2 regions of the Streptococcus sp. Marseille-Q6379 genome follow, and region 2 is predicted to be linked to the other one. Evidence: a T-box and tRNA genes for the amino acid it is inferred to sense, from the RefSeq annotation. Region 2 holds a T-box; the other holds one or more tRNA genes.
The links. The T-box of region 2 lies ahead of ileS (isoleucine--tRNA ligase). A T-box ahead of a tRNA ligase gene usually reads a tRNA of that ligase, here a tRNA-Ile.
Positions count from the first base shown of each region.

Region 1: it has a tRNA-Ile gene. The T-box ahead of ileS (isoleucine--tRNA ligase) is inferred to sense a tRNA for this amino acid. The anticodon was not compared.

Region 1 is NZ_CBCPLV010000001.1:19,061-23,320, forward strand. Features, by position in the region: rRNA gene ACWPVZ_RS00080 (23S ribosomal RNA) at 1-528, shown strand, start outside; rRNA gene rrf (5S ribosomal RNA) at 612-727, shown strand; tRNA gene ACWPVZ_RS00090 (tRNA-Val) at 733-805, shown strand; tRNA gene ACWPVZ_RS00095 (tRNA-Asp) at 808-880, shown strand; tRNA gene ACWPVZ_RS00100 (tRNA-Lys) at 900-972, shown strand; tRNA gene ACWPVZ_RS00105 (tRNA-Leu) at 978-1,059, shown strand; tRNA gene ACWPVZ_RS00110 (tRNA-Thr) at 1,072-1,144, shown strand; tRNA gene ACWPVZ_RS00115 (tRNA-Gly) at 1,151-1,222, shown strand; tRNA gene ACWPVZ_RS00120 (tRNA-Leu) at 1,229-1,314, shown strand; tRNA gene ACWPVZ_RS00125 (tRNA-Arg) at 1,329-1,402, shown strand; tRNA gene ACWPVZ_RS00130 (tRNA-Pro) at 1,409-1,482, shown strand; tRNA gene ACWPVZ_RS00135 (tRNA-Met) at 1,488-1,561, shown strand; tRNA gene ACWPVZ_RS00140 (tRNA-Ile) at 1,578-1,651, shown strand; tRNA gene ACWPVZ_RS00145 (tRNA-Ser) at 1,671-1,760, shown strand; tRNA gene ACWPVZ_RS00150 (tRNA-Met) at 1,770-1,843, shown strand; tRNA gene ACWPVZ_RS00155 (tRNA-Phe) at 1,847-1,919, shown strand; tRNA gene ACWPVZ_RS00160 (tRNA-Gly) at 1,929-1,999, shown strand; tRNA gene ACWPVZ_RS00165 (tRNA-Ile) at 2,031-2,104, shown strand; tRNA gene ACWPVZ_RS00170 (tRNA-Ser) at 2,109-2,196, shown strand; gene mreC (rod shape-determining protein MreC) at 2,254-3,084, shown strand; gene mreD (rod shape-determining protein MreD) at 3,086-3,610, shown strand; gene ACWPVZ_RS00185 (PcsB-like coiled-coil domain-containing protein) at 3,695-4,260, shown strand, end outside.
Region 2 is NZ_CBCPLV010000001.1:759,951-764,210, reverse strand. Features, by position in the region: gene ileS (isoleucine--tRNA ligase) at 1-1,978, opposite strand, end outside; T-box leader at 2,026-2,237, opposite strand; gene ACWPVZ_RS03895 (DivIVA domain-containing protein) at 2,224-3,099, opposite strand; gene ACWPVZ_RS03890 (YlmH family RNA-binding protein) at 3,152-3,955, opposite strand; gene ACWPVZ_RS03885 (YggT family protein) at 3,955-4,212, opposite strand; gene ACWPVZ_RS03880 (cell division protein SepF) at 4,216-4,260, opposite strand, start outside.

The sequences.
Region 1 (4,260 bases), 740 kb from region 2:
ACGAAAGTCGGGCTTAGTGATCCGGTGGTTCCGCATGGAAGGGCCATCGCTCAACGGATAAAAGCTACCCTGGGGATAACAGGCTTATCTCCCCCAAGAGTTCACATCGACGGGGAGGTTTGGCACCTCGATGTCGGCTCGTCGCATCCTGGGGCTGTAGTCGGTCCCAAGGGTTGGGCTGTTCGCCCATTAAAGCGGCACGCGAGCTGGGTTCAGAACGTCGTGAGACAGTTCGGTCCCTATCCGTCGCGGGCGTAGGAAATTTGAGAGGATCTGCTCCTAGTACGAGAGGACCAGAGTGGACTTACCGCTGGTGTACCAGTTGTTCTGCCAAGAGCATCGCTGGGTAGCTATGTAGGGAAGGGATAAACGCTGAAAGCATCTAAGTGTGAAGCCCACCTCAAGATGAGATTTCCCATGATTTTATATCAGTAAGAGCCCTGAGAGATGATCAGGTTGATAGGTTAGAAGTGGAAGTGTGGTGACACATGTAGCGGACTAATACTAATAGCTCGAGGACTTATCCAAAGAAAGTAACTGAGACATATTGACAACGATTTGGTTTCTTGATACAGTATAGATGTTCAATTTTGAGTTGAGAATACTCAGAGTTAAGTGACGATAGCCTAGGAGATACACCTGTTCCCATGCCGAACACAGAAGTTAAGCCCTAGTACGCCTGATGTAGTTGGGGGTTGCCCCCTGTTAGATACGGTAGTCGCTTAGCACAAAGGGAGTTTAGCTCAGCTGGGAGAGCATCTGCCTTACAAGCAGAGGGTCAGCGGTTCGATCCCGTTAACTCCCATAGGTCCCGTGGTGTAGCGGTTATCACGTCGCCCTGTCACGGCGAAGATCGCGGGTTCGATTCCCGTCGGGACCGTTCAAGTAGAAATATTTGAGACTCGTTAGCTCAGTTGGTAGAGCAATTGACTTTTAATCAATGGGTCACTGGTTCGAGCCCAGTACGGGTCATATATGCGGGTGTGGCGGAATTGGCAGACGCACCAGATTTAGGATCTGGCGCTTAACGGCGTGGGGGTTCAAGTCCCTTCACCCGCATTAGAAAAGTTAGCCGGCTTAGCTCAGTTGGTAGAGCATCTGATTTGTAATCAGAGGGTCGCGTGTTCAAGTCATGTAGCCGGCATAAAATGCGAACGTAGTTCAGTGGTAGAACATCACCTTGCCAAGGTGGGGGTCGCGGGTTCGAATCCCGTCGTTCGCTTGAGGAGCCGGGGTGGCGGAACTGGCAGACGCACAGGACTTAAAATCCTGCGAAAGGAAACTTTCGTACCGGTTCGATCCCGGTCCTCGGCATAATAAAATAATGAGCACCCTTAGCTCAACTGGATAGAGTACCTGACTACGAATCAGGCGGTTAGAGGTTCGACTCCTCTAGGGTGCATTTTATCGGGAAGTAGCTCAGCTTGGTAGAGCACTTGGTTTGGGACCAAGGGGTCGCAGGTTCGAATCCTGTCTTCCCGATTTATGGCGGTGTAGCTCAGCTGGCTAGAGCGTCCGGTTCATACCCGGGAGGTCGGGGGTTCGATCCCCTTCGCCGCTATATATATGGATTTCTTGGACCTTTAGCTCAACTGGTTAGAGCACTCGGCTCATAACCGAGCGGTCGTAGGTTCGAGTCCTACAAGGTCCATATATTAATTATAATATTTGGAGGATTACCCAAGTCCGGCTGAAGGGAACGGTCTTGAAAACCGTCAGGCGTGTAAAAGCGTGCGTGGGTTCGAATCCCACATCCTCCTTATAATTAACGCGGGATGGAGCAGCTAGGTAGCTCGTCGGGCTCATAACCCGAAGGTCGTAGGTTCAAATCCTGCTCCCGCAATATGGCTCGGTAGCTCAGTTGGTAGAGCAATGGATTGAAGCTCCATGTGTCGGCGGTTCGATTCCGTCTCGCGCCATTTTGTTAAGCGGGTGTAGTTTAGTGGTAAAACTACAGCCTTCCAAGCTGTTGTCGCGAGTTCGATTCTCGTCACCCGCTTTATTTGGATATTATAGCCAAGCATTTGCTTGGGCGCGTAGCTCAGATGGTTAGAGCGCACGCCTGATAAGCGTGAGGTCGGTGGTTCGATTCCACTCGTGCCCATATTGGAGAATTACTCAAGAGGCTGAAGAGGACGGTTTGCTAAATCGTTAGGTCGGGTAACTGGCGCGGGGGTTCGAATCCCCCATTCTCCGTAGTATTATGACGAATTATCTTTTAGATAATTCGTTTTCTTTTTTTGAGGTGACAAAATGAAAAATAGTTTTTATCGATTTCTTCTTTATGGGTTTATTATTATTCTATTTTTTGTAATGCTTTTTTCTTTTGTCTTTACTAATAAAAAATTAACGAAGGATATCTCTTTTAATGTATCTGGTTTAGTTACAAAAGTAGACTCTGTGGTTTCTGTTCCATTTACTGCACTATCAAAATCTCACAATGTTCTTTCTGATCTTTTATCAACTTATTCTGAGAATCGTGATTTAAAAAAATCTTTATCAAATTTAGAGAATCAATCGGCTATTATTTCTAACTTGCAAGAAGAGAATGATTCTTTAAGAGCATCGCTTAATCTTTCGGACAAGCTAAGTCGTGATAATGTTCTTACTGCTGAAGTTTCTATGAGACCTTCTGTGACTTGGTTAAAAGAGTTAACTATTAATGTGGGTAAGTCTAAGAATGTTAGTAAATCTATGCTAGCAACTTCTAATGGTGGAGTTATTGGCTTTGTAACTAAAGTTTATGATGATACAACAACTATTTCTTTACTTTCTAGTAGTTCTAGTGATAGCTACCTTGCATCTAGTGTCAAATCAGAGGACGATAACCAGATTTTCGGAATTATATCACGTTATGATAATAAAAAGAAGCTATTAGAGATGACACAACTCAATTCATCTTCTAACGTTAAGGTCGGCACTGAAGTAGTCACAAGTGGTCTTGATGATGTATCAGTAAAGGATGTTCCAATTGGTACTGTAGACTCTGTTATTGATTATGAAGGAAATCGTACGATTTTGGTAAAACCTTATGCTGATTTTGATAAAATTTCTTATGTTACTTTAGTTGGAGATGGTAAATAATATGAAATTATCCAAGTATTCTATTATTCCTTTCTTACTGAGTATTGTCCCTTTTCTATGGGATGGTCATATTTCTATGATACTTAATCATTATTTATCCCCTGAATTTTTTCTATCATCTCATCTTTTTATTATTTATATTTTCATCTTAACTCTTGATTTTCCAAATAAGTATGCATTTCTTTACCTTATTTGTTTTGGATTTCTTTATGATACCTATTATTTCAAAACAGTTGGTATAGTGATTCTAACTCTGCCACTGTTATGCTATCTGTTAACTCTGCTAGGACGAATTGTTAAGAGAAATACCTATGTTGATTTTTTGTTAATGTTTTTATTCTTATTTCTCTTTGATACCATAAATTTTGGCTTTGCCTTATTCTATGGTTTCTCCAATGAGTCTGTGACGGATTTTATTATTTATCAACTAAGTCCTAGTATAGTGTTTAATCTTTTGATCTTTATCTTTATTAAACCTATTCTTGAAAAATTATTTTTGTATCTGTCAGTTGATAGATTTAAATAGAACTGTAATATTGGCGTAACAAAGTTTGCGCCATTTTTTGATACAATAAGAAGGTCTTATCGAAAAGGAGTAGTATTTTATATTATGAAAAAACGTATTCTTTCAGCAGTGTTGGTAAGTGGTGTAACCTTATCAGCAGCTGCATCAGTACATGCAGAGGATTATGATTCGCAAATCGCTGCTGCAGATAACGCAATTAGTAACCTTGCTTCTCAACAAGAGACTGCACAAGCGCAAGTTGCTACAATCCAATCTCAAGTATCTACACTTAGAACACAAAAATCAGAGTTGGAAACTAAAAATGCTGAACTTGAAAAAGTATCAGCAGATTTGGAATCTGAAATTCAAGAATTATCAAGTAAAATTGTAGCTCGTCAAGATTCTTTGGCGAAACAAGCTCGTAGTGCTCAACAAAATAATACTGCGACTAGCTACATCAACTCTATCTTGAACTCTAAGTCAATCTCTGAAGCTATTACTCGTATCACAGCTATTTCAAAAGTTGTTACGGCTAATAATGATATGTTGACAAAACAAGAGTCTGATCAAAAAGAGCTTGCTGCAAAGCAAGAACAAAACCAAGCTGCTATTAATGAAATTGCAACTAATAAAGCTGAGCTTGAAACAACAGAAGCTGGTTTGACAACTCA
Region 2 (4,260 bases):
AGGTATTGGCAATCAAGAAACGAAGTGTGTTACGAATCTTACGATAAGATTCTGATACTTGGCTAAGGATATCCATTGAGATACGAACGTCATTAGTTGTATCAACACTTGTTACCCAAAGACGAAGAATTTCAGCACCAAATTGTTTCTCAACATCACTAGGAGCAATTGTGTTACCAAGCGATTTAGACATCTTCTCACCCTTACCATCAAGCGCAAAACCTTGTGACAAGAGTTGTTTATATGGTGCAACACCATTATTGGCAACAGATGTAATAAGAGATGAATTAAACCATCCACGGTATTGGTCTGAACCTTCGAGATAGAGGTCAGCTGGATAAGTTAACTCAGGACGGTTAACAACAACACCGTTCCATGATGAGCCTGAGTCAAACCATACGTCCATAATGTCAGTTTCTTTAGTAAACTCGCCGTTTGGTGAGCCAGGATGTGTAAAACCTTCTGGAAGAAGATCTTTGGCATCACGTTCCCACCAAATAACTGAACCGTGTTCTTCGAAAAGTTTAGCCACATGTTCGATAGTTTCTTCAGTCATGATTGGTGTTTTATCTTCAGCATAGAAGATTGGGAGTGGCACACCCCAAGCACGCTGACGAGAGATTACCCAGTCACCACGGTCACGAATCATGTTGTAGAGACGAACTTTACCCCACTCAGAATGGAATTTAACTTTTTCAATCTCATCCAGAATCTCTTGACGGAATTTAGAAACAGATGCAAACCATTGTGGTACTGCACGCCAGATAATTGGTTTCTTCGTACGCCAGTCGAATGGGTATGAGTGTGAGATTTCTTCTTTAGCAAGGAGTAAATCGCCGAGTTTTTCCATAACAATTGGAGCCACTTTATCGTAGAACTGACCTTCAAAATCAGGTCCAGCATTTTCCATCATGATACCACGCTCATTAACGGTTACGGCAACTTCAAGACCATTAGCAATACCTACGTTATAGTCATCCTCACCAAAACCAGGAGCCGTATGGACGATACCTGTACCTGAATCTGTAGTAACGTGGTCACCAAGAATAACAAGCTCATCAACTTCTGTATCCCATGGGTGTTCAGTCACAATTTTATTTAATTCTTCACCACGGTATGATTGAAGTACTTCCACATCTGTCCAACCGAATTTCTCAGAAAGACTATTAAGTAATTCAGAAGCAACAACAAATTTGCGGTCTTCTCCGGCAGGTTTTACGAGAACGTATTCGATATCAGCACCAACAGTCAAACCACGTGAAGCTGTTACTGTAAATGGTGTTGTTGTCCAAACTACGATATATGTATCTGTGTCTAGTACTCCTTTACCATCCTTAACCTTATTGGCATAGTAAAGTGAAGTTGAAACCAAATCATGGTACTCAATTTCTGCTTCAGCAAGCGCTGATTCTGATGACCATGACCAATAAACTGGTTTTGCACCTTGATAGATGTAACCTTTTTTAGCCATCTCACCAAAGACACGAATCTGAGCTGCTTCATAATCTGGTGTCAAAGTAACATATGGGTTATCCCAATCAGCCGAAACACCAAGACGTTTGAAATCTTCACGTTGTTTGTCAACTTGTGAAAGTGCATAATCGCGACACATCTTAAGATATTCAGCACGATCAAGTTCTTTACGTTTCACACCTTGTTTTGCCAACACTTGTTCAATTGGAAGACCATGCGTATCCCAACCAGGAACGTAAGGAGCATAGAAACCAGACATTGATTTTGAACGCACAATGATATCCTTAGAAATTTTATTCATCGCGTGACCAACGTGAATATTACCATTGGCATAAGGAGGACCATCATGAAGAGTGAAGTGAGGTTTACCTTGGTTCAACTCTTGACGACGTTGATACATCTTAGCATCTTCCCACTCTTTTTGCCAGATTGGTTCTTTGTTAGGAAGTCCAGCTCGCATTGGAAAGGCTGTCTTACCTAGATTTAAGGTTTCTTTGAGTTTCATTATATCTCCTCTTTAATTTAATTTACTAAATAAAAAGAGCCTTCATCAAAAAGGACGAAAGCTCGTGGTACCACCTTAATTCAGAGCAAAAGAATTTGCTCCCTCATATGTCCGTAAGGAGGACCATCCTTCTAACTTACTTATTTCAGTTAGAATGCTTGAAAATGATAACTATCCAAATAGGGAATGTGGGACTCACACCATCTCCCACTCGCTGTTAATATACTTGGTAAGTTGTATTTTTCTTATTCGCTAATATTCAATTTAAACGTTTGTGTTTCGTTTAGATTAATTTCACCTGTTGTCTCAGGTTGCAAATCAAAATCTTCATCTACTGGTGCTGAAGTTGGGAAATCTGCCACTTCACTCTCGAAAGTGTCTGGAATACCAAACTCAACTGGAGTTGAAACAACTTCGTTTGTTTCATCAACTTCTGGACTAGAGAAATCTTCAACTTGCTTATTACTTTCAGCAACGCGACGTTGAAGTTCAGCCATTTCATCAGGAGTGAATTGACGAGTTGCATCAAATGAAGCTGCATCATTTGAATCAGGTACATGCTCATCCAAAACTTTTTCAACAACTTCTTTAAAGGCAGCATCTGAATTTTGAAGATAAATAGCTGTTGGTTGCAACAATTCACCCCATTCTGGAGCACTTGCTAAGCTAAGCTGACCTTCAACTGCAGCCAATAGGCGTTGGTGGAAGACACGACTTTGACGTTTAAGTTCTTCTGTTTCGATGGCAACACGTTTGGCTTCATCTGTTGCATCACGAAGAATTTCAGATGCCTTAGATTTAGCTTCTTCAACCAAATGAGTAGCATTGAAGTTAGCCTTATTAATCAAGTTAGCTGATTCGTCAGCCGCTGAAGCTTTAACTTTTTCTGCTGTTTCTTGAGCCAAAATAACTGATTGACTCAATGATTCTTTCATTTCATCAAAATAAGCCAATTTTTCTTCAAGCTCTTTTACACGAGCAGCAAGTTCACGATTGTCACGAACTAAATCTTCATAATCGTCTACAATAATATCAAGAAATTCATCAACTTCTTGCTCATTATATCCACGAAATTTAGTTGTAAACTGTTTATCTTTAATATCAAGTGCTGTAATAGCCATTACAGGCCTCCTTTATTTTTCATTACCATATTTAATGGTTTAAATTAAATAACTACTTTTTTCTCCGTCTTAACAGACTTTCAATAACGATTTTAGCTTTCCCGGACTTTGAAAATCCGTCTTGTTGAGCTAGTCGAAATCGACCATAACCTCTAATCGAAATCATATCACCAATAATAACTGCCTGATCAGCCTTCTCAACTTGTCTATAATTTAATTTTACTTTTCCTGAAGAAATAAGTTTTAAGGCGTTAGAACGAGATAGGTTTAATACCGTCGACAACACATTATCAAGACGCATACTGGAAAGTAAGACAAAAGTTTTTGAGTACTTTTCTTGATTTGAAATCCAATCGTCTTTACTTACTTCTTTTAGAGTAACCGAAACATTACCAATCTTAGTAATAGTCATTATCGCATAACTTGCTAAATGAGAAGCAATGTAAAATTGAACGCGTCCTTCTTCATCAAGAATAATATCTCCAAATACTTGACGATCAAGACCAAGCTGATTAAGCAGCGCTCCCAAAACTTTTGGGTGTGTCAATTTATTGAACTGTCTCGCATATAAGATTTCTAATCGTTTAATTTCAAAGTCATCTTCTTCAAGCTCGTAATATTCGGGAGCAAGTATCACTCTTCCATACTCTTCAGATTCAAGAGTTGAACTCACAAAAAATTTTAAATTGTAATAATGAGCCAACTCTTCAACAATCTGAATTTCACGAGGATTCAAGAAATCAGTTAAGTAAGGACTGTACCTCTCGTCAACTAAATGACAAAATCCCCTAACCTTCTCTAGAAAAGGCCGTTCATCTAACGAGTAATGCTGTTCAATTTTTTTAATATCTGACATCAGAGTAGAATAAATCTAAGAATTCTAAGTGAAAAGTTTAGTAGAAGTACAATTACGATTATTGAAAAATCAATACCAGCAAAAGCTAAATTCAGGCGACGAAATGGTGCGAGAATCGGTTGAACAATTTGTCTAATGATTCTTCCAAGGCTAGTATCATAAGCTCCTGGAAACCAGGATAACAAAGCATAGACTACAAGAAGAATCTCTATCACGTTAACAACACGTGCCCAAATAACATAAAGTAATACTGACATCACTTAACGTCTCTTCATGTCGAAGTCAAAATTAGCTTCTTGGTTACC